4 regions of the Neobacillus sp. NPDC093182 genome follow, and region 1 is predicted to be linked to each of the others. Evidence: predicted binding sites of a transcription regulator. Region 1 holds the regulator's gene; each other region holds the start of a gene.

Region 1 (5,537 bases):
CATATCAGGCATGCCGCCTTGACCTGCTGGTTCTGGCTTGTCAGCAACAACTGCTTCAGTTGTTAAGAACATAGCCGCAACAGATGCAGCGTTTTGAAGTGCAGAACGAGTTACTTTAGTTGGGTCAACGATACCAGCTTCGATCATGTTTACCCACTCACCGCTAGCAGCGTTGAAGCCTGTTCCAACTTCTTCGCGCTTTAAGCGGTCAACAATTACAGATCCTTCAAGACCAGCGTTGTGAGCGATTGTACGTACTGGCTCTTCGATCGCACGTAATACGATATTTACACCAGTTTGTACGTCGCCTTCTGCTTGGATTTCTGCAATCTTGTTGTATACGTTAAGAAGGGCAACACCACCACCGGATACGATACCTTCTTCAACCGCAGCACGAGTTGCGTTTAAAGCGTCTTCGATACGAAGTTTGCGCTCTTTTAATTCTGTTTCGGTCGCAGCACCAACTTTGATTACTGCTACACCGCCAGCTAATTTAGCTAAGCGCTCTTGTAATTTTTCACGGTCAAATTCAGAAGTAGTTTCTTCTAATTGAACACGGATTTGGTTAACTCGAGATTGGATCTCTTCAGTTGCACCAGCACCCTCAACGATTGTTGTATTTTCTTTTGTTACAACAACCTTAGAAGCGCGTCCTAAAGATGTGATTGTAGTAGTTTTCAATTCACGGCCAAGCTCTTCAGTGATTACTTCACCGCCAGTTAATGCAGCGATATCTTCAAGCATTGCCTTACGACGGTCACCAAAGCCAGGAGCTTTAACAGCAACTGCATTGAATGTTCCGCGAAGTTTGTTCAATACTAAAGTAGAAAGTGCTTCTCCTTCGATATCTTCAGCGATTAACAATAATGGTTTGCCTTGTTGTACTACTTGCTCAAGGACAGGAAGGATTTCCTGAATGCTTGAGATTTTTTTGTCTGTGATTAAGATATATGGATTTTCTAAAACAGCTTCCATTTTATCTGTGTTTGTTACCATGTAAGCAGATGTATATCCGCGGTCAAATTGCATACCTTCAACAACGTCTAATTCAGTTGTGAAGCCTTTAGATTCTTCGATTGTGATAACGCCGTCGTTACCAACGCGCTCCATCGCTTCTGCAATTAATTGACCTACTTCTTTATCATCTGAAGAAATAGCAGCAACTTGTGCGATAGACTCTTTGCCTTCGATAGGCTTAGAAATCGCTTTTAAGCCCTCAACTGCTACAGTAACTGCCTTTTCAATCCCTTTACGGATACCCATTGGGTTAGCACCAGCTGTAACGTTCTTTAATCCTTCACGAATCATAGCTTGAGCAAGAACAGTTGCAGTTGTTGTTCCGTCCCCAGCAACATCGTTTGTTTTGCTAGCTACTTCAGCAACAAGCTTAGCACCCATGTTTTCAAAAGCGTCTTCTAATTCGATTTCCTTCGCGATTGTTACACCATCATTTGTAATAAGCGGTGAACCGAATTTCTTCTCAAGAACCACGTTACGTCCTTTTGGTCCAAGAGTTACTTTTACTGTATCTGCCAATGCGTCTACACCACGAAGCATTGCGCGGCGTGCATCTTCACTAAACTTAATTTCTTTAGCCATGTTCAAAAAACCTCCTCGTATTTTTTAAACTCAATATTGTTTTAAAAAATCCTTATTGTCCAACTACAGCAAGGATATCGTTTTCGCGTAAAATTAAATATTCGTTTCCTTCAAACTTCACTTCTGTACCAGAGTATTTTGAGAAGATAATACGATCGCCTACAGAAACTTCAAGAGCAACACGTTCGCCGCTTTCAAGCACTCGGCCTGTACCTACGGCAACAACTTTTCCTTCTTGAGGCTTTTCCTTAGCTGAGTCTGGTAACACGATACCGCTTGCAGTTTTTTCTTCTGATTCGACAAGCTCAATGACAATACGATCACCTAGTGGTCTTAACAAATCAAACAACCTCCTCAAATAGATATGTAATTCTGACTTATTAGCACTCTCTTAACTTGAGTGCTAACACAATTCTTATAATAATAAATGGAAAAAAATTTTGCAAGTATGAAGCAGCAATTTTTTATTATTTTTTGCAACCTTACAAGTATGTGATTTACACGTGGGAATATACATAGTTTTTCCGATAACCTTAAAAATTGAAACAACCTTGCTTTTATTAGTACAATGAAGAATAGGGTAAAATATTTTCATTAGCTGCTTAAAGGAGATTTATTAATTTGAAAAGGGAATATTGGATTATTTTAATTGTCTATATAGCCATGCAGTTATCAAGCCTAGTGGGAATTCCAGGACTGATGTTCCTATTTGGCTACTTAGGAATAAATCAAGGGCTCGTTGTCCCCTATTGGTTAATTTTCAGCTTCACCCTTGCTCTGGTTATTATTCTTTTCTTATTACGAAGAGAAATAAAGAAACCAGGGTTGAATGAAAGAGGCAGTTCCTTTGGCTTTGCTGCCATCTGGGCTGTATTTGGTGTCTTCCTAGCCTTATTTGCCCAAGCTCTCGCTGCGAATATTGAACGGCTGATCGGGGTTGAAATGGGCTCAGAAAACACACAGCAAATTCTCAACATCATTGAATCCTTTCCACTTGCCATCTTAGTCAGTTCAGTAATTGGCCCAATATTAGAGGAAATTGTTTTTCGAAAAATTATTTTCGGCACTCTCCATAAACGGTTTAACTTTTTCTTCTCAGCGTTAATCAGCTCGGTTATTTTCGCCTTAGCCCATATGGAACCGCATCATGTGCTTCTCTATTCTGCAATGGGCTTCACTTTTGCATTTCTCTATGTAAAAACAAAACATATCCTTGTACCGATTTTTGCCCATGTTGCGATGAATACATTAGTTGTCGTCATACAGTCCGTTTATAAAGATGACATTGATAAAATTATTCGTGAGGCAGAAGGTATTCAAAACTTTATCGGAGGCTTTCTATGAGACGATCACCCTTGTTTTCCGGAATCATTTATATTGTACTTGGCTGCTTATTTACTTATTTTGCAGTTGAAGATGTCACCCAAAACGGATGGGGGTTCTTCAGTTACCTGCTCGTTTTACTTGCCACCTTTGACTTCGGATCTGGTTTAAGAATGATTTTCTTTTACAATAGATATAAAGACAAAATAAAAAAGTAGGATCATTAAAAAGCCTTTTCACTTTACTTGTGAAAAGGTCTTTTTTGTTTTTATTCTTCTATTTCCTCTGTAGGGTAGTGCTTCAGGAAGTAAATAAGTGATTGTAATTCAACAGCCAAGTCGATATGATGAACGCGAATAGATGAAGGAACATTTAACCTTGCAGGCGTGAAATTCAATATCGCCTTAATATTAGATTGTACGAGTCGATCCGTAATCAGCTGAGCCACTGGTGCAGGTACGGTCAGGATGGCAACATGGATTTCATCATTGCTTAAAACCTTCTCGAGCTCATCCATATGAAACACAGGCACATCTCGGATCGTTGTTCCCATTTTGTTCGGATCAACATCAAAAGCACATTCAATTTTTGTATTATTATTTTTTAAAAAGTTATAGTTTAGAAAGGCGGTTCCAAGATTTCCTACACCAATTAACGCTACTTTTGTTAATTCATCTTGATCTAGTGTTTTCCGAAAGAACGTTAATAGGTAGTTGACATTGTAGCCATATCCCTTTTTCCCTAAGGCACCAAAATAAGAAAAATCCCGGCGAATCGTTGCCGAATCCACCTTCACTGCCTCACTTAATTCCGCAGACGAAACCCTCTGTTTACCGGAAGAATGCAGATTCTTTAAAAATCGATAATATAAGGGCAGCCGTTTTGCTGTCGCTTGTGGTATTTTCATTGTTTCATTACTCATATTCTCCCACCCCTCATAAATAGTTGTTCATTTATCTAACTTGTTCTGTTCGGTGGAAATCCCCATTTTTCCCGCCGGTTTTTTCAACCAGATAGGTTTTTCCAATGACCATACCTTTATCCACTGCTTTACACATATCATAAACAGTTAAAGCACAAGTGGACGCAGCTGTTAACGCTTCCATTTCAACACCTGTATTTCCTTTTGTTTTGACAGAAGCTGCAATATTTAATGTAAAAGCCGTATCATGTTCTTTTTCCCAGGAGAAGGATATATTTACCCCCGTCAAAGGTATAGGATGGCACATCGGGATTAAGTCCCAGGTTTTCTTTGCCCCCATCACGGCAGCAACTTGTGCTACTGCAAGAACATCGCCCTTTTTCATTTCATTATTTGTTATTTTTTCATATATTTCTTTACTAACCGTAATGCTGGAATGAGCAAGTGCCGTACGAGCACTTTCTGGCTTATCACTAACGTCCACCATTTTCGCTCTTCCTTCTTCGTTAAAATGAGTAAATTCAGACATAAACAATATCCTCCCACAAAATCATACTATATTTTTAACAATTTGTCTGTGAAACTTTGAACGAATGATGAAAAATTTACATTTCTTTCTTTCGAGATATTTTCTTATTTTCTCCAACACTAAGACACTTTATTGCCTGCATTGTTGGAATAAGGTACACTTATTTTAGTAATAGAGGTGAAAAGCAATGATATTATTACAAGTTAATCAACTAGCAAAATACTATGGTGCAGACCTAATTTTATCGAATATAAAACTAGAATTACAAACTCGGGACCGTGTTGCACTTGTCGGGCGAAACGGTGCAGGGAAATCGACATTATTAAAAATTATTGCTGGGCATTTGTCACATGATGGCGGAGAAATCATTAAGCCAAAGGGAGTAAGCATTGGTTATTTAGCCCAGAATACAGGACTAGAGTCGAATTTGTCGATCTGGGATGAAATGCTGACAGTTTTCGACGAACTGAGAAGTATGGAAGCAGCAATTCGACACCTCGAGGTTCAAATGTCAGATCCTGCTGCTATTGAGGACACTAGCAGATACGAGAGAATCCTAAATGAGTACGATCAGCTGCAAGTGAAATTTAAAGAGCAGGGCGGTTATCAGTATGAAGCAGATATTCGCTCCATCCTGCACGGATTGAATTTCCACGATAGTGCGGTCATGATCTCTTCCTTAAGCGGCGGACAGAAAACGCGCCTTGCCTTGGGGAAACTACTTTTAACCAAGCCAGATATTTTAATCCTGGACGAGCCTACCAACCATCTTGATATTGATACTTTATCTTGGCTCGAACAGTATTTACAAGGCTATGATGGGGCGATCTTAATTGTGTCCCATGACCGTTATTTTCTAGATAAAGTCGTAACGCAGGTTTATGAAGTTTCACGTAAGCAAATTCAAAAATTCATTGGAAACTATAGTGCATATCTAGACCAAAAAGCTGCCAATTATGAACGCGATTTAAAGCTATATGAGAAGCAGCAGCAGGAGGTTGCTAATCTTCAAGATTTTATCCAGCGCAACCTAGCCCGTGCGTCTACGACGAAACGAGCTCAGAGCCGGCGTAAAAAACTTGAGAAAATGGATTTGATGGACCGTCCATTAGGGGATGAGAAATCTGCCACCTTCTCCTTTGAAATTGAGAAACAAACCGGAAA
Region 2 (5,537 bases), on a different contig from region 1:
CTCCAAAATATTGTTCTCGCTTCTTGCGAGCTGTTTTTTGTAAATCATAACATCGATTTGTTACCATTTTACAAAGATAAGCTTTAGGTTCACCCAACTTTTCCGGAGGTACGTCATATAATTTTAAAAAGACGTCATGGACAACATCTTCCGCATCTGAAACCGTTCCTGTCAGTTGGTAGGCGAGTTTAAACAGCAACTTTTTATATTTTTCGTACATTTCTTGCATATTTTCACTTCCATTCTCTTTCTACCATTCACTAATTCATAGCATGGGCTTCATATAAAACGAGCTGGGTAACAATTTTGTGACAAAATATAGTATTTTTTTCTTAAATAAATCTTTAACATATATATCATTTCCAACTACATTCCAAATATGTATATCTTAAAAATAATATGGAAAACGGTTAACAAGAGAGAGAATTTTAAAAACTCTTTAAATTCAACACCTTGTCACAGAATGAATCACTTTGTCGTTATATAGGTGTAGATGGAGAAGTAAAGGAAGCATTATTATAAAAGGTTAGCTGCTTCCAAAAGATCAACTAATACTTCATCTGAATTTAAAATCAAGGGGGATTGTAAATAGTAGGTAAACGTAGGGATAATCATTGAATAAGAACGAACCAATCTAATTCTAATTGGCTGCTTGTCACAGAATGGGACACTTAGTCGTTAAATATTTGAAGGCAAATGAAGGTGAAGATGACAGCGGATAAGGTACTTTTCATTCGGGAATAATCTTTACTGTTTGATCTTCTAGTTGTGTATTTACAGTTACATGTTCATACATTGATTACAATTAATAAGGAAAAGAGAGGTATACCAATTATGACTGAACGTATTAATTATATGAAAGAATCACCAGAATTTTTTAAAAAATTGATGGAACTTAGCATGCAAGAGAAGGAAAGTTCAATAGAAGAATCAATCCGTCATTTAGTGCACATCAGAGCTTCACAAATGAATGGATGTGGCTTTTGCTTAGATATGCACGTTAAAGAAGCTAAAATCCATGGTGAGAGAGAGCTTCGTCTTTACCACATCCCAATTTGGCGTGAATCAACACTATTTAGTCCACGTGAGCGTGCGGCACTAGCATGGACAGAAATTTTGACAAAGATGCCTGAGCATGGTGTACCTGATGACATTTATGACCGAGTTCGTGGTCAGTTTTCAGAAAAAGAGTTATCAGATCTTACCTTCTCAGTTATGACAATTAATGCTTGGAACCGTGTTAATGTTGCTTTCCAAACGGTACCAGGATCAGCTGACAAAGCGTATGGATTAACAAAAGCTGGCCTAAGCTAAGAGTTATATGAGCTAAATGTGAGTTTGATCTTCTAGTTGTGTATTTACAGTTACATGTTTATACATTGATTACAATTAATAAGGAAAAGAGAGGTATACCAATTATGACTGAACGTATTAATTATATGAAAGAATCACCAGAATTTTTTAAAAAATTGATGGAACTTAGCATGCAAGAGAAGGAAAGTTCAATAGAAGAATCAATCCGTCATTTAGTGCACATCAGAGCTTCACAAATGAATGGATGTGGCTTTTGCTTAGATATGCACGTTAAAGAAGCTAAAATCCATGGTGAAAGAGAGCTTCGTCTTTACCACATCCCAATTTGGCGTGAATCAACACTATTTAGTCCACGTGAGCGTGCGGCACTAGCATGGACAGAAATTTTGACAAAGATGCCTGAGCATGGTGTACCTGATGACATTTATGACCGAGTTCGTGGTCAGTTTTCAGAAAAAGAGCTATCAGATCTTACCTTCTCAGTTATGACAATTAATGCTTGGAACCGTGTTAATGTTGCTTTCCAAACGGTACCAGGATCAGCTGACAAAGCGTATGGATTAACAAAAGCTGGCCTAAGCTAAGAGTTATATGAGCCAAATGTGAAATGGATCATGAGGTAGTGGCATCATCGACTTCTCTTGGTGTCAACACGATTTCTGGTGAAGGGCTAGACTAAGAAATTTTCATAAATCAATAAAACAGAAAAACCGGTATCTTTAGGGATATGGGTTTTTCTGTTTTTTTGATATTTGAACGGAGCATATCTCAGAGGGAAAATTCAATAATTTTTCGGATGCTGTAATACGCACGTTGATATTAAAGGATGAAACCAAACTTTTACTAATAATTTAGATGGAATGACTGGATTGCAAAGCGTAGAGGATAACATTCTCTAGAATTTTTAAAAAACTCTTTTAATTAAACACCTTGTCACAGAATGAATCACTCAGTCGTTATATAGGTGTAGATGGAGAAGTAAAGGAAGCAGTTTACAAAAGGTTAGCTTCATCTATAAATCAACTAATACTTCATCTGAATTTAAACAATTATTAATCAAGGGGGATTGTAACTAGTAGTAAACGTAGGGATAATCATTCAAATCTTCTAGTTGTCTATTTACAGTTGCATGTTTATACATTGATTACAATTAATAAGGAAAAGAGAGGTATACCTATTATGACTGAACGTATTAATTACATGAAAGAATCACCAGAATTTTTTAAAAAGATAATGGAACTTAGCATGCAAGAGAAGAAAAGTTCAATTGAAGAATCAACCCTTCAGTTAGTTCACATCAAAGCTTCACAAATGAATGGATGTGGCTTTTGCTTAGATATGCACCTTAAAGAAGCTAAAATCCATGGTTGCTTTCAAAATGGTACCAGGATCAGCTGACGAAGCGTTTGGATTGACTAAAGCGGGCCTTAGCTAACCATTTGTAAGAGCTATGTCTAAGTATACTAATGAACTGTATCCTTAGGGTTCCTTCGCTTGGATAATCAGTTTTTGCAGCACTTTCTATGGCACTCGGTGTAGAACAGCTGGCAAACCGTTCGTTTGACGCCCGCTTTTGTACAGCCTATTTCCATAACAAAACCTCATCTCTAATTTGATAAAAACAGTAGTTATTGATGGTTGTAGATTAATTGGAATAAAACTTTGAACAAATCTTATTGAGCTAAAAAATCAAAGAAAAAGGTGATATGCTTTGTCAACAGTACTATATATAACAGCACATCCATTGAATGAAGAAAATTCCTATAGTCTAGCAGTAGGTAAAGAATTTATTGAGACTTATCGTGAAAATAATCCGAATGATGAAGTCGTTCATCTTGACCTGTTTAAAATGAATATTCCTCAAATTGATGCGGATGTACTTGGCGCTTGGGGTAAATTGCGTAAAGGAACTGCTTTTAATCAATTGTCTAGTGTTGAACAAGCTAAAGTGGGTCGTCTAGGTGAATTAGTTGATCAATTTGTTGGAGCGGATAAGTATGTATTTGTAAATCCAGTGTGGAACTTCTCATTTCCACCAGTTATGAAAGCCTATATTGACTCCATTTGTGTTGCAGGTAAAACCTTTAATTATACCCCTGGAACAGGACTAGTGGGTTTACTGAATAGTAAAAAGGCAGTTCATATTCAAGCAAGTGGAATGGTGTTGTCTCCGGGCACTGATTTTGCCGGAATGGAAATAAGTGATCGCCATCTAGGTGTCATTGTGAAGTTCCTAGGAATATCAAACTACGAAACTATCTTTGTTGAAGGTATAAATGCAGATCCTGATCTAGCTACTTCAATTAAAGAAAAAGCTATTAAAAAAGCAAAAGATGTTGCTAATAGATTTTAATAAATCTTAAAACCAACCCGTATTAAGAAAAAAATATTATACTTTGTCACAAAATTGCTCCTCAGCTCGTTTTATTCGTAACCTTGCTTACGGTAGGAATCCTGTGGGTTCTTTATAATCTCACAGCCAACTTTTTTTTCGAATGATTTGTGCAATACTTCACAAACGTATTAACCGTTGGAGATTCCACTGTTACTATAGGTAGGGTAGCCTCTTTAGCTCCTTATATTTAGGATATTACTATACGCAAAGGAGAATTAGAAATGTCAGAAACAATTACTCAAACAAAGCCTAAACAAGAAACACTATACTTGTCAGCAAATCCAGAACAACTTGATATCCTTGAACGGCTATTAAAACATGAGGTTCAGGAGTCCTTGACTACGTTAGTAGATCAGCTTCCAAAATTGACTGAACTTGTAAATATTTTGACTAAGTCATATGACTTTGCTCAATCTGTCGCTACTGATGAAGTACTAAAAAATGATACTGTTGGAGCGATACAAGAAATATTAGAACCTGTAACACACACAGTAAAAAAAATCGCATCAATTGCTATTGAAGCAAAAGATCGTGCAGAGGAAAGCAACGAAGTGTTAGGCCTTTTTGGTCTTTTAAAAATGTTAAAAGATCCACAAGTCCAGAAGCTATTCCGTTTTGTAAACACTTATCTACAAATTACTGCAGAACGAGATAATAAATAATACTAGTTAATATTCAAAAGTAAGAACGGAGGATTAACTATGTCTAAACATATCGTCATCTTAGGGTCGGGTTATGGCGGACTTCTAACTGCTTTAACCGCTCGCAAATATTTAAATAAAGCTGAAGCACAAATAACAGTGGTAAACAAATATCCAACTCACCAAATTATCACTGAACTGCACCGCCTTGCAGGGGGAACAATTGCTGAACAAGCTATTTCTATACCTTTAGAAAAACTTTTCAAAGGAAAAGATATTGATCTTAAAATTTCAGAGGTTGAATCTTTTTCAGTAGACAATAAACTAGTGAAGCTTGCCGATGGTTCTACTTTAACTTATGATGCCCTTGTTGTTGGTTTAGGAAGTCAAACTGCTTACTTCGGCATTCCAGGACTTGAAGAGAACAGCATGGTGTTAAAATCTGTTGCTGATGCAAACAACATTTACAATCATTTTGAAGATCGCATCCGTGAATATGCTCAAACGAAAAATGAAGCAGATGCAACAATTCTAATAGGCGGCGGTGGATTAACTGGTGTTGAATTAGTTGGTGAAATCGTTGATAATATACCTAAAGTTGCTAAAGGCTATGGTGTTGATCCTAAAGAATTGAAAATCATGCTCGTAGAAGCTGGTCCAAAAATTCTCCCAGTTTTACCTGATAAATTAATTAAAAGTGCAATGGCTAGTTTAGAAGCCCGCGGCGTTGAATTCTTAATAGGTCTTCCTGTAACAAATGTTAAAGGAAATGAAATCGGCTTAAAAGATGGCCGCAAAATCGTAGCAAATACTTTCATTTGGACAGGTGGAGTACAAGGCCTTCCTATAGTTGGAGAATCAGGTCTTGAAGTAGATCGTAACCGTGCAACTGTTAATAGTTTTCTTCAATCTAATTCACATAATGACGTATTTATTGTCGGTGACAGTGCTGTTGTCTTTCCTCCAGAAGGTGGTCGTCCATACGCACCTACTGCACAAAATGCTTGGCAAATGGGTGAACTTGTTGGTTACAATCTATTTGCATACTTACAAGACAAAACATTTGAAGAGTTTGCACCAATTAACTCAGGTACACTTGCAAGCTTAGGTCGTAAAGATGGTGTTGCTACTATTGGAGCCAACTCAATTCCACTTAAAGGGCTGCCAGCTACTCTAATGAAAGAAGC
Region 3 (5,537 bases), on a different contig from region 1:
ACCGAAAATTAATAGTGTAAACCAGCCTGTTACGCCCATTAAAAGATGGCTTTTAAAAATAGCCTGATAATACTCAGCAGCAAAGCCTGTTTGCAGTGAATAAATCAATGTTATCCCTAAGAATATCGTTAAGAATAAACAAACAAGCGCGCTTCCAACAAAGGCTGTTAGGATATTAGGTTTTGCCTGCTTTCTTAGGGTCATAAACATTTGAAATAAAAACATTAAGATCCCCAACAGCATTAGAATTCCTGGAATCAATGCGTTTTGTGGAGAGACATATAACAACCAGGAAAATGCTGCAATCCCAATTGCTGTAACAAAAAACTGGATAAAACCAAATTTCTCATTCCAAATGGGTGTTAAGAAAGCAACTGGTACAAGCTGATACATGGCACCCATTGCCACCATTAAAGCCCAGCCCAAGACCAGTAAGTGGGCGGCTGACCAGATGGCCGGTATGCGAAAACTGCCATTCACGACCATTTGTCCATTCACTAAAACTAGAATCTGAGATAACACAAGCGCAAGTAAACTGAAAATAATAAAGGAGAATGGAAGCTTAATATTTGTTTCACTTCCCATTGTCTGAGGAAGCATAATGGTTCACCTTCTTATAGAAAGATTTCAATTTTGAAACTTCCGTCGTTTTGTTGTTCTGTTCGCTGCTTGTAGCCAAGTTCCTCAAGCTGTTCATAAAGGAACATCGGTCTTCTATCATTAATAATCGTTAGTACTTCACCTTCACCTAATTTTTCTAAGGCGGCAAGAGTCCTCATCATTGGCTGCGGCGGTTCTAAACCTCTATTATCTAACATCATTTTAATCACCTTTCATACTCTCATTTAGGCATTCTTTGTAAAGGTAACCTTCCAGTGCTTTGCCTCAATTTCCTCTGCTTCATGAGTAAAGCCTTTTGCTTTTAATACAGCAAACAAGGGTACAGGCTTGAAAGGGGTGTGGAGGATAAAAATATCATTTTCTTTTACTTCTTTGATGGTTTCCATAATTTTTTGGAATGGTTCAATCTTATTCTTTAAATCTTCTCTCACATCTAGCTCAATAATCTTCTGTTCCATTTTCAACAGCTCCCTGAATGATTTGGTTAATAGAATAATTCCTGTTCCAGTGCATCGCGGTCAATTAGATAGAAGCCATTTTCGCACTGGTTAATGTAGTTTTTCTTTTTTAAATGGTTGATCGTTCTGCTGACAGTCTCCCTAGAGGTGCCAATCATGTTTGCAAGCTCACGATTGGTAAATTGTGTTGTAAGCTGATACCTGCTGCCAACTTGTTCACCATTTGACTGACAAAGCCGAATAAGAAGTAATACAATTTGTTCAAAGGTGTTATGGAGGACCTGTGCCTCTAACCTTCCTTGGAGATCAACAATTTTTTCTCCTAACACTTTAAAAAGCTTAATGCAGAGTTCCGGATTCGCAATAAGCGTTTCTTCAAATTTATCTATTGGTATGACAATAAGATTTGCCTCTTCCAACACCTCGGCATGTGCTGGAAAGTTTCCTTCCCGGAAAAAACCTGCATGTGGGAACATCTCACCAGGTTCGAGTATTGAAACAATTTGTTCCTTCCCGGAAAAATCTGTTTTATAGATTTTGATTTTTCCAGAATGGATAAAAAATACCCGATCAAGTGGATCATCCTGCATAAATACATACATCTTCTGCTTATAAAAGCGAGTCAATGCAATTTTTATGAAGGGTTCCAGCTCCTTATCTGATAATTCTTTGAATAGAGGGACATCAGATAATCTTTTATTTATGTCCTCTTGCCTCATTAACATCACCTTCGTAATAGTAATTCTTGATTACCTTCATTTTATCAGTGATTGAAAAGCAATTATGTGACCTCCATCATAGATAGCAAATTTATTTGAAAATTATTCTCAGTGGAGTGTGTGCTAAATTTCACATGCCAAGAATGAGAAGTTTCACTTTGTGTCTTTCTTGTGAACGCTAGAATACGGTAGGTAATGAAACGAGAAAGGATGACAAAAATGGAAATACAGCGGGGAACAAAAACGAACCAAGTGGTTAAGGCAAATCGAAATGCACTTCTAAAGTCTATTTTAATTATAACAATATTACTTAGCTTTACCGTTTTGTTGGCTGGCGGTTATTGGATCTTCAAGGAGCAGGCACCAAGACCTTTAGAAATAACCAATAAAAACGGCGAAGTGCTTTTTACGAAAGAAAGTATTATGGGAGGACAAGCAGTCTTCCAAAAGTATGGCTTAATGGATTACGGAACAGTACTAGGTCATGGATCGTATATGGGTCCAGATTATACAGCTGAAGCTTTGAAAATTTATACAGAAGGAATGCAAGACTTCAGAGCTAATGAAAAATTTGAAAGCAGCTATGCTTCCTTATCTGAAGATGAGAAGTCTATCATTAAAAATAATGTTATCAAAGAAATGCGTGAAAATCGTTATGATAGCAGCACGGATACAATGGAACTAACAAATGCTCAAGATTTTGGTCTTGAAAAAGTGAGAGAATACTATAAGGAGATCTTCACTAAAGGTGATGGCTGGGGATTAAAAGAGAATTTGATCAAGGAATCAGATATGCCGGCAAAAGATCGTGCCTATGTTGCTGAAGGTGATCAGATAGAACAAATTGCGGACTTCTTCTTCTGGACGGCATGGCTTTCAAGCACTGTTCGTCAAGGGGATGAAATCACTTATACAAATAACTGGCCATATTATGAAGACGCAGGTAATCAAATGTCGTTCTCTGCCATCCTTTGGAGCGGTGTCAGTGTAACGTTATTAATTCTCTTTATTGGTATTATATTGTGGGTGTTCTATCGTTATCATTTAGACATGGACAAGGCATATAAGGAAGGAAACTTCCCGCAAATCGACCTGAAGAAGATTCCACTGACGCTGTCACAAGTAAAAACAGGAAAGTACTTTGTCATCGTTGTGGCTTTATTCTTTATCCAGGCTATGCTCGGTGCATTATTAGCTCATTATTATATAGAACCAGATAGTTTCTTTGGAATTAAATGGATTCATGACATCCTTCCATTTAATATCACAAAAGGCTATCATTTGCAGCTGGCAATCTTTTGGATTGCAACAGCTTGGTTAGGAATGGGTATTTATGTAGCACCGCTTGTTGGCGGCTACGAGCCTAAGAAACAAGGATTATTGGTAGATATTTTATTCTGGGCATTAGTTGTCCTTGTTGTTGGAAGTATGAGTGGACAGTGGCTGGGTGCAAATGGATACTTGGGAAACAATTGGTTCCTTCTTGGTCACACTGGCTGGGAATATATTGAGCTAGGACGTTTATGGCAGATTATTTTGATAGCAGGAATGCTCATTTGGCTTTTCATCGTCTATCGTGGACTTAAGAGCGGCTTAAAGCGTGAAAGCGATAAAGGTGGACTCATCCACTTATTGTACTACTCTGCGATCGCTGTACCGGCATTCTACATTTTTGCCTTATTAATCAACCCTGATACAAGCTTTACCTTTGCAGACTACTGGCGCTGGTGGATTATTCACTTATGGGTAGAAGGTATTTTTGAAGTATTTGCAGTGGTTGTGATCGGATTCTTAATGGTTCAAATGAAGCTTGTAACGAAGAGCTCTACAGTAAAAGCACTATATTTCCAATTAATCTTACTATTAGGAAGCGGCGTCATCGGTATTGGACACCATTACTATTACAACGGTTCCGCAGAAATTTGGATTGCCCTTGGTGCCGTTTTCTCTGCTCTGGAGGTTATTCCCTTAACGCTCCTAATCCTAGAAGCTTATGAGCATTATAAGGTAATGAAAGATGGCGGAAATAACTTCCCTTATAAAGGTACTTTCTGGTTCTTGATCTCTGTTGGTATCTGGAATTTAGTTGGAGCAGGGGTATTGGGGTTCTTAATCAATCTGCCTGCTGTAAGTTTCTTAGAGCACGGACAATTTTTAACGCCTGCCCATGGCCATGGATCAATGATGGGTGTATACGGAATGTTCGCTTGTGCGGTCTTATTGTACTCATTGCGAAATATCGTGAAACCAGAAGCATGGAACGATAAATGGGTAAAAATCAGCTGCATTGCACTCAACGTTGGTCTTGCAGGTATGGTATTCGTATCACTTCTACCGGTTGGAATCATCCAATTAAAAGAAGCTTATGATCATGGTTATGCCGCTTCTCGGTCAGCTGAATTCCTTCAAAAGGATATTGTGCAAAGCATTTTGACATGGCGTGCAGTTCCAGATACAATCTTCTTAATTGGTGTTGTGGTGTTACTCGCTTTCAGTTTGAAGGCACTCTTTAATCTTCGTAAGCCAACACATAAGGAAGAAGAGCAGCTCCCAGTGAAAGATTTAGCGGTGGACGAGGACTAGTCATATATGAAAAAATCCGCAAGGGCTAATTTTGCGGATTTTTTTCTTGTTTAGATTCATAGCATTCAAAGCAATAGATCTTTCGGTCGTCAGTTTGTATGCCGTTAAAGAAGCCTTCTAAACAATAAATCTCTTTTGCGCATGAGCTGCAAAAGCCTATCAATTCTTTCACCTTATTTTTCTCCTTCCGGTCGCAATGCCAGACATATTTTTTATAATAAAAACATCCTCTTTCCCTAAATTCATTTTACAACAGAATTTATCTTCTGTTGTTTTTTTTATCCATGGATTTTCAGAAAAATATGATAAAATACAAATGGTTAGTAAAAAGGGGGATTTATTATGAGAATGACTCCAGAGCAAGTAGAAAAAAAGTTTTTAGAATATGTTAAGAAAATGAGTGCCTATAATGAAGCGCTTGGGTTGATTTATTGGGACCTACGGACTGGGGCTCCAAAGCAGGGAATGGATCAGCGGTCTGAAGTCATAGGCATGCTTTCCTCTGAAGTTTTTAAAATGTCTACCTCTGAAGATATGGCCGCATACATAGCAACGCTTTCGAAAAATAAACTATCTGAAAAGACAATGAAAATACTTCAGGAATGTAAAAAAGAATACGAACGCAACAAAAAAATTCCTGCGGACGAGTATAAGGAATATGTTATTCTCCAATCCAAGGCAGAAACAGTCTGGGAACAGGCAAAGGAAGAGTCCGATTTTGAGTTGTTCAGACCTTACTTAGAGAAACTGGTTGCAACAACAAAACGTTTTATTACTTATTGGGGTCATAAAGGAAATCCATATAATGTGTTGTTGGATTTATATGAACCCGGTATGACAGTAGAAGTCCTTGACCAGGTTTTTGGAGACTTAAGAGAGAAAATTGTACCGCTGGTCAAGCAAATTGCTGATTCTCCTAATAAACCTAAAACAGAGTTTTTGTTTGAAACCTTTAAAAAAGATAAACAGAAGGCATTAAGCTTGGAAATTCTTGTGAAAATGGGTTATAACTTCGATGCTGGCAGACTCGATGAAACCGTGCATCCCTTTGCAACCGGCTTAAATCCAGGAGATGTCCGGGTTACAACCAATTATAATGAGCAGGATTTCCGTACAGCTGTTTTCGGGACCATTCACGAAGGCGGCCATGCGTTAT
Region 4 (5,537 bases), on a different contig from region 1:
AGCGTAAATAGCCAATTAAAAATCTTAACTCCGGTCGGCACTGCAATTGCCATTGTGGTAATCGAGAAGATACTGTTAGTTAGCGCTCCTTGTCCCATTGTAAAGAAATGGTGTGTCCATACCAGGAATGAAAGGAGAGAGATGATCACCATGGAGCCAACCATAGATTTATATCCGTATAGGTTTCTGCCAGAAAAGGTAGAGATAATTTCACTATAAATTCCAAAGGCTGGTAACACTAAGATATATACTTCAGGGTGTCCCCAAACCCAGAAGAAATTAGCCCAAAGCATATCCATACCGCCATTTGTTGACGTGAAAAAATTAGTTGCAAAAAGTCGGTCCATTGTTCCCATAATAAGTGCCACTGTTAATACTGGAAAAGCAAAAACAATGATAATATTAGCTACTAGGGAAGACCAAGTAAACATTGGCATTTTCATTAAAGTCATACCTGGTGCTCTCATTTTAAGTATGGTAGTAATCATGTTAATGCCAGTCATTAAAGTACCCATACCTGAAATCTGGAGAGCAAACATATAATAATTCGTTCCTACAGATTCACTAAATTCGTTATTGGCAAGAGGGAAATAAGAAGTCCATCCTGCATCTGGAGATCCACCTATAACAAAAGAGATATTGAGTAACATAGCCCCCATAAAGAAAAGCCAAAAGCTTAGTGCATTTAATCGTGGAAAGGCAACATCACGGGCTCCAATTTGCAATGGAACGATATAGTTCATAAACGCCATGATAAAAGGCATTGCCATAAATATAATCATAACCGTCCCATGAGTGGTGAAAATTTCGTTATAATGCTGGGCATCCAACATCTTGCTTTCGGGTATAGCCAGTTGGGCACGCATCATAATCGCGTCTGCTCCACCACGGAAAAGCATGAGGAGCGCAGATATTAAATACATGATTCCAATACGTTTATGGTCTACAGTGGTTAACCATTCACGCCAGAGATAACCCCACTTTTTAAAATAAGTTAAGCCGGCAATAATCGCGATAACGGTTAGGCCGATTGCAACCATTGATGCATAAATAGCAGGACTTGGATGAGGGACTGCAAAACGTTCAAAGATATCCATCTATTATGACTCCTTTCGAGTTTGTTTAATATATATAACAATCAATTTTTCCGACCAGCTTAATGGCTGTTATGGGCAGAATGACTATCTTCAGAGCTAGAATGTACCTCAGAAGAGTGGTTGTCAGAATCATCAGATTGAGAAGACCCATGTTGGTGCCCGCCATTTTCACCTTCCGGTGGCGGCAGGAAAGTCAAATGTGTTCCAGTGTAGGTGGACTGACCAACATGCCCATGTTCCAACAATTTATCAAATTTTGGCTCAGTTAATGGTTCTGCTGTATCTTTCACTTCATTTACCCATTCATCAAATTCTTCTTGGGATATCGCTGTGACATTGAATGTATTCTCAGCGAACCCTTTACCATTAAAATTTGCATTCCGCCCCATAAATTCACCAGGAACGTCAGCAGCTAAGTGCAACGTATTAACCATGTCCGCCATTGCGTATTTTTGCCCTCCAAGTTGTGGAATCCAAAAACTTGTGATTGGTCCGTATGAATACAATTTAAACTCAATTGGACGTTCAACTGGTATATATAAGTAGTTAACCGTTTCAATATTTTCTTCTGGATAGCTAAAATGCCACTTCCAATTTGAAGTAGAAGCGTAAATTATTAGTGGTTCTTTATCTTTGTATATCGCCGGTGCTGATTCTACCTTATAGTTGCTTTGAACAGAAACAATTGACAGAAATACAACAATAATAACCGGAATTCCGACACAAATGGCCTCGACCAGAATGCTGCCCTCAATGTTCGGCGGACGATAATCTGGCTCTTGTTTTGAAGCTCGATATTTGATTAACATATAAGCCAATATTCCGAAAACAATGATCACGATGAAAGACATAATCCAAATGGATAGAATGATATCCTTGGCTTGTGTTTGAGCCTGTGGGCCTTTTGGATCCAAAACTAAAAAAGATTCACACCCTGTTAACATTGTGGCAATAGCAAAAATCGCTGTCAAAATAGCCCATTTTTTTTTCATAGATAAACCCCTTTCTATTTAAAAGATTCATAGGGAAATATTCAGTTTAATTATGTTGCTTGATTCACAATTGGTTATTATATTAGAGGCGGAATATTAAAAAATCAAGAAAATGTGAAGTATGTCACAAAGTGTTCAAAAACGAAAAACTAAATTTTCGATGATAAATTTGTATTATTATTTGACTAAAACCCGTGATATTTAAGGGTTTATAATCGGAGGAAGAGTTCGAAAAAGAAAAGTGGATGGTTGGATTTATTTTCAATTGGATGATTAATTACTTATTCAAAATAGAATATAATTAAGAAATTTGGAGGATTTACCTATTGAGGTAGGAATCATGCTTTTCATCATGGTTCTTTCTTACATTGAGTAATAATGGATGGTAAAAAAAGAATAAGATTGGATGGTTATAAAATTGCTAAATCCTATATTATGGAGTAGTGGATTGTATGAAATGGTCCACTCAGAAAATTTATAGGGAATTAAGATTCATTAATGTGTGAATTGATTCACAATTATTCTACATGCATTAACTGAACAATCACAGGAGTAAAACACAAGTTACGTGTGATTTAAGAGTGTAGTTATTATTTAATAGTCCTTAGAGAAACACTCCCAAAGCATTATCTCTAAATTAATAAAATTATATAGGAGAAAAAGGATATGAAAAAAAGAATATTTGTGGCCAGTATTCTGGGATTAATCTTGGTTATGGCTGGATATAATAAAAAAAACTCAAAGGAGGTTAAGAAAAATCCTCAAGAAGTGCAGGGTTTGGGTTGAGAACATGACAATCCAGCATCTAGATAGCGGAGGAAATAATTGAGGGTATAAAGGATGACCGTGCACCTCTGTTTTACCACGAACAGAATTTAGGAAAATTGAACACTCATCTTTATTATAAGAATAGAGAGCATTTGACTTATAAAATTTTATTATTGCTCAAAAATATAACTTCTAAGGTGGCGAACTTATTTGGACTATTCTAACTTAATTGACCATACATTACTTTCAGCTGACACTAAAGAAAAAGATATCATTAATTTATGCCAAGAAGCAAAACAATATGGCTTTGCATCAGCAGTTGTAAATCCTGCATGGGTAAGCTTATCAGCAGAACTTTTGCGCGATTCCGATGTAAATGTCTGTACGGTTATAGGATTTCCATTAGGTGCGAACACGCCTGAAACAAAGGCGTTTGAAACTATTAATGCCATTGAAAATGGGGCTACAGAAGTAGATACAGTTATTAATATAGGGGCATTAAAAGATAAGAACGATGAACTCGTTGAAAAAGATATACGTTCTGTTGTGGAGGCTGCAAAAGGAAAGGCTTTAGTAAAAGTTATCATTGAGTCATGCCTATTGACAGATGAAGAAAAAGTACGTGCATGCCAAATTTCTGTACAAGCAGGTGCAGATTATGTGAAGACTTCAACGGGATTTTCTAAATACGGAGCGACAGTTGAAGATGTAGCGATCATGAGAAAAGCAGTTGGACCAAATATTGGGGTTAAGGCATCAGGGGGGGTCCGCAATATAGAAGATATTCAAGCAATGATAGATGCCGGAGCAACAAGAATTGGGACCAGCTCTGCTATAAAAATACTAGGATAATGGAATGATAAAATCTTCTGCATAAAATTAGCTATCAAATTTCATAAATCATAATCAAAACCCGGTTCCACTAGTGGAACCGGGTTTTTGTCAGGATTTAGTCAGGAAATGACCATACTATGGTGCGAACTGAAAATAGATTGCTACTTATTTTTTTTCTTATAATAAACACGATTTTATCGTAGTTCTTTTTTATTTTGAAGTAAAACTGGATGGTTAAAAAATTGTTAAATTGGCGGGTAATAAAATTTATAAATCCTTTATTATGAGAAGTAGATTTTCAGAATGTTAGAACTTGAATAGTAAAATAATGTAAAAAGTGTTTTGTGAATGGATTAACCATTATCTATTCATCTTTAATAGCTTACATGTTAATAACTAATGATCGCTTGGAGGAAAGGGCTGTGAATAAAATCAATCATATTAAGCATCGAAAAGCATTAGATCTTGTTAAACCTTATTTACCAGGAAAACCCTTGTGGGAAGTACAAAAGGAATTACGATTGGCGAGAGTGATAAAATTAGCCTCAAATGAGAATCCCATCGGAGCGTCACCTAATGCCCTTGAGGTAATTTCTAATAGTCTTACCACGCTAAATCGTTATCCTGATGCACATGCAGTTGAGTTGAAGGCGGCTATTGCTTCCAGCCTATCACTGACCAATGAGCAATTGATTATTACAAATGGAGCAGATGAATTAATTACCTTAATTTCAGAAACCTATCTTGAAGCAGAAGATGAAATTATCGTCCCTTCCCCATCTTTTAGTGAATATGATTTCGGTGCCCATTTGATGGGGGCAAAAGTTGTACCTGTTCCTCTGGACAATGAGTACCAATTTAATATTGATTTGATTTTATCGGCGGTAACAGATCATACCAAATTGGTATATATCTGTTCTCCCAATAATCCCACTGGCACTTATTTACCTAAATCAAAGTTAGAAGAACTGCTTCAATCTCTGCCTAATCATATTTTAGTAGTTTTTGATAGTGCATATAGTCATTTTGCAACCAATGAAGATTACACAAATGGCCTGGAATATGTTCGTTCTGGTTATCCAATTATTGTTTTACAAACTTTTTCTAAAATTTTTGGACTTGCTGGTTTAAGGGTAGGATTTGGTGTAGCACCAGAAAATATTATTCAAAGCATCGTTCGTGTAAAAGAGCCTTTTAATGTCAATAGTTTGGCACAGGTCGCTGCAGCTGCAGCAATCATGGACGAGGAACATGTGGAAAAATCAAAACAGGTTAATACCGCAGGACGTGAACAATTATATAAAGCCTTTCGAGAATTAGGATTAGAATTTATAGTGAGCATGAGTAATTTCATTCTGGTTAAATTTGGGTCTAATGCAAATCAAATCTATCAACATCTTCTATCTCAAGGAGTAATTGTCCGTTATGGCGATACATGGGGAATGCCCCAGCATCTCCGAATATCTGTTGGAACAGCGGATGAGAATACTATATTAATAGAAGAAATAGGTTCAATCATGAAACGCCAGCTAGTTCACTTTAAAGGTGAGATAAAATGAACGAACTTGCATTGAATTTAAACGAGATGATTAAGAAAAATAATCCACATGTATTTAACTTATTATCTAATTTGGGTAAGGAGTTATATTACCCAAAAGGAATCTTAAGTCAAAGTGCTGAAGCAGCCAAAAAAGCTACCCGTTTTAATGCAACAATTGGAATTGCTACTGAAAAAGAGGTTCCAATGCATTTTGAACATATACAGGAAACATTATCCGAGTATTCCCCGGATGATGTCTATCCATATGCACCGCCCTCTGGGAAATTAACGTTACGGAATGAATGG

The links. The regulator Rex, encoded in region 1, represses fermentation and respiration genes when NADH is low (regulators of the CRP and FNR family bind a similar motif). The targets are predictions, from matches to a motif close to TTGTGAAATATTTCACAA.
Region 2: ACIQAA_RS31105 (DUF1641 domain-containing protein) is a predicted target of Rex. The motif match lies at 3,815-3,832, and genes of this name have one in related genera.
Region 3: ACIQAA_RS01125 (nitric-oxide reductase large subunit) is a predicted target of Rex. The motif match lies at 1,917-1,934, and genes of this name have one in related genera.
Region 4: qoxA (cytochrome aa3 quinol oxidase subunit II) is a predicted target of Rex. The motif match lies at 2,202-2,219, and genes of this name have one in related genera.

What each region holds. Positions count from the first base shown of each region.
Region 1 is NZ_JBIVOI010000021.1:112,722-118,258, forward strand. It holds gene groL (chaperonin GroEL) at 1-1,599, opposite strand, end outside; gene groES (co-chaperone GroES) at 1,652-1,939, opposite strand; gene ACIQAA_RS28515 (CPBP family intramembrane glutamic endopeptidase) at 2,221-2,943, shown strand; gene ACIQAA_RS28520 (YdiK family protein) at 2,940-3,140, shown strand; gene ACIQAA_RS28525 (redox-sensing transcriptional repressor Rex) at 3,191-3,844, opposite strand; gene moaC (cyclic pyranopterin monophosphate synthase MoaC) at 3,876-4,373, opposite strand; gene ACIQAA_RS28535 (ABC-F family ATP-binding cassette domain-containing protein) at 4,561-5,537, shown strand, end outside.
Region 2 is NZ_JBIVOI010000028.1:28,720-34,256, reverse strand. It holds gene sigJ (RNA polymerase sigma factor SigJ) at 1-229, opposite strand, end outside; gene ACIQAA_RS31125 (carboxymuconolactone decarboxylase family protein) at 835-1,314, shown strand; gene ACIQAA_RS31120 (carboxymuconolactone decarboxylase family protein) at 1,419-1,898, shown strand; gene ACIQAA_RS31115 (carboxymuconolactone decarboxylase family protein) at 2,494-2,712, shown strand; gene ACIQAA_RS31110 (NAD(P)H-dependent oxidoreductase) at 3,026-3,667, shown strand; gene ACIQAA_RS31105 (DUF1641 domain-containing protein) at 3,931-4,371, shown strand; gene ACIQAA_RS31100 (NAD(P)/FAD-dependent oxidoreductase) at 4,411-5,537, shown strand, end outside.
Region 3 is NZ_JBIVOI010000001.1:215,855-221,391, reverse strand. It holds gene ACIQAA_RS01145 (hypothetical protein) at 1-600, opposite strand, end outside; gene ACIQAA_RS01140 (DUF2249 domain-containing protein) at 615-821, opposite strand; gene ACIQAA_RS01135 (DUF2249 domain-containing protein) at 846-1,079, opposite strand; gene ACIQAA_RS01130 (Crp/Fnr family transcriptional regulator) at 1,106-1,798, opposite strand; gene ACIQAA_RS01125 (nitric-oxide reductase large subunit) at 2,018-4,381, shown strand; gene ACIQAA_RS01120 (carboxypeptidase M32) at 4,724-5,537, shown strand, end outside.
Region 4 is NZ_JBIVOI010000014.1:15,061-20,597, forward strand. It holds gene qoxB (cytochrome aa3 quinol oxidase subunit I) at 1-1,097, opposite strand, end outside; gene qoxA (cytochrome aa3 quinol oxidase subunit II) at 1,157-2,089, opposite strand; gene deoC (deoxyribose-phosphate aldolase) at 3,068-3,709, shown strand; gene hisC (histidinol-phosphate transaminase) at 4,114-5,250, shown strand; gene ACIQAA_RS22805 (aminotransferase class I/II-fold pyridoxal phosphate-dependent enzyme) at 5,247-5,537, shown strand, end outside.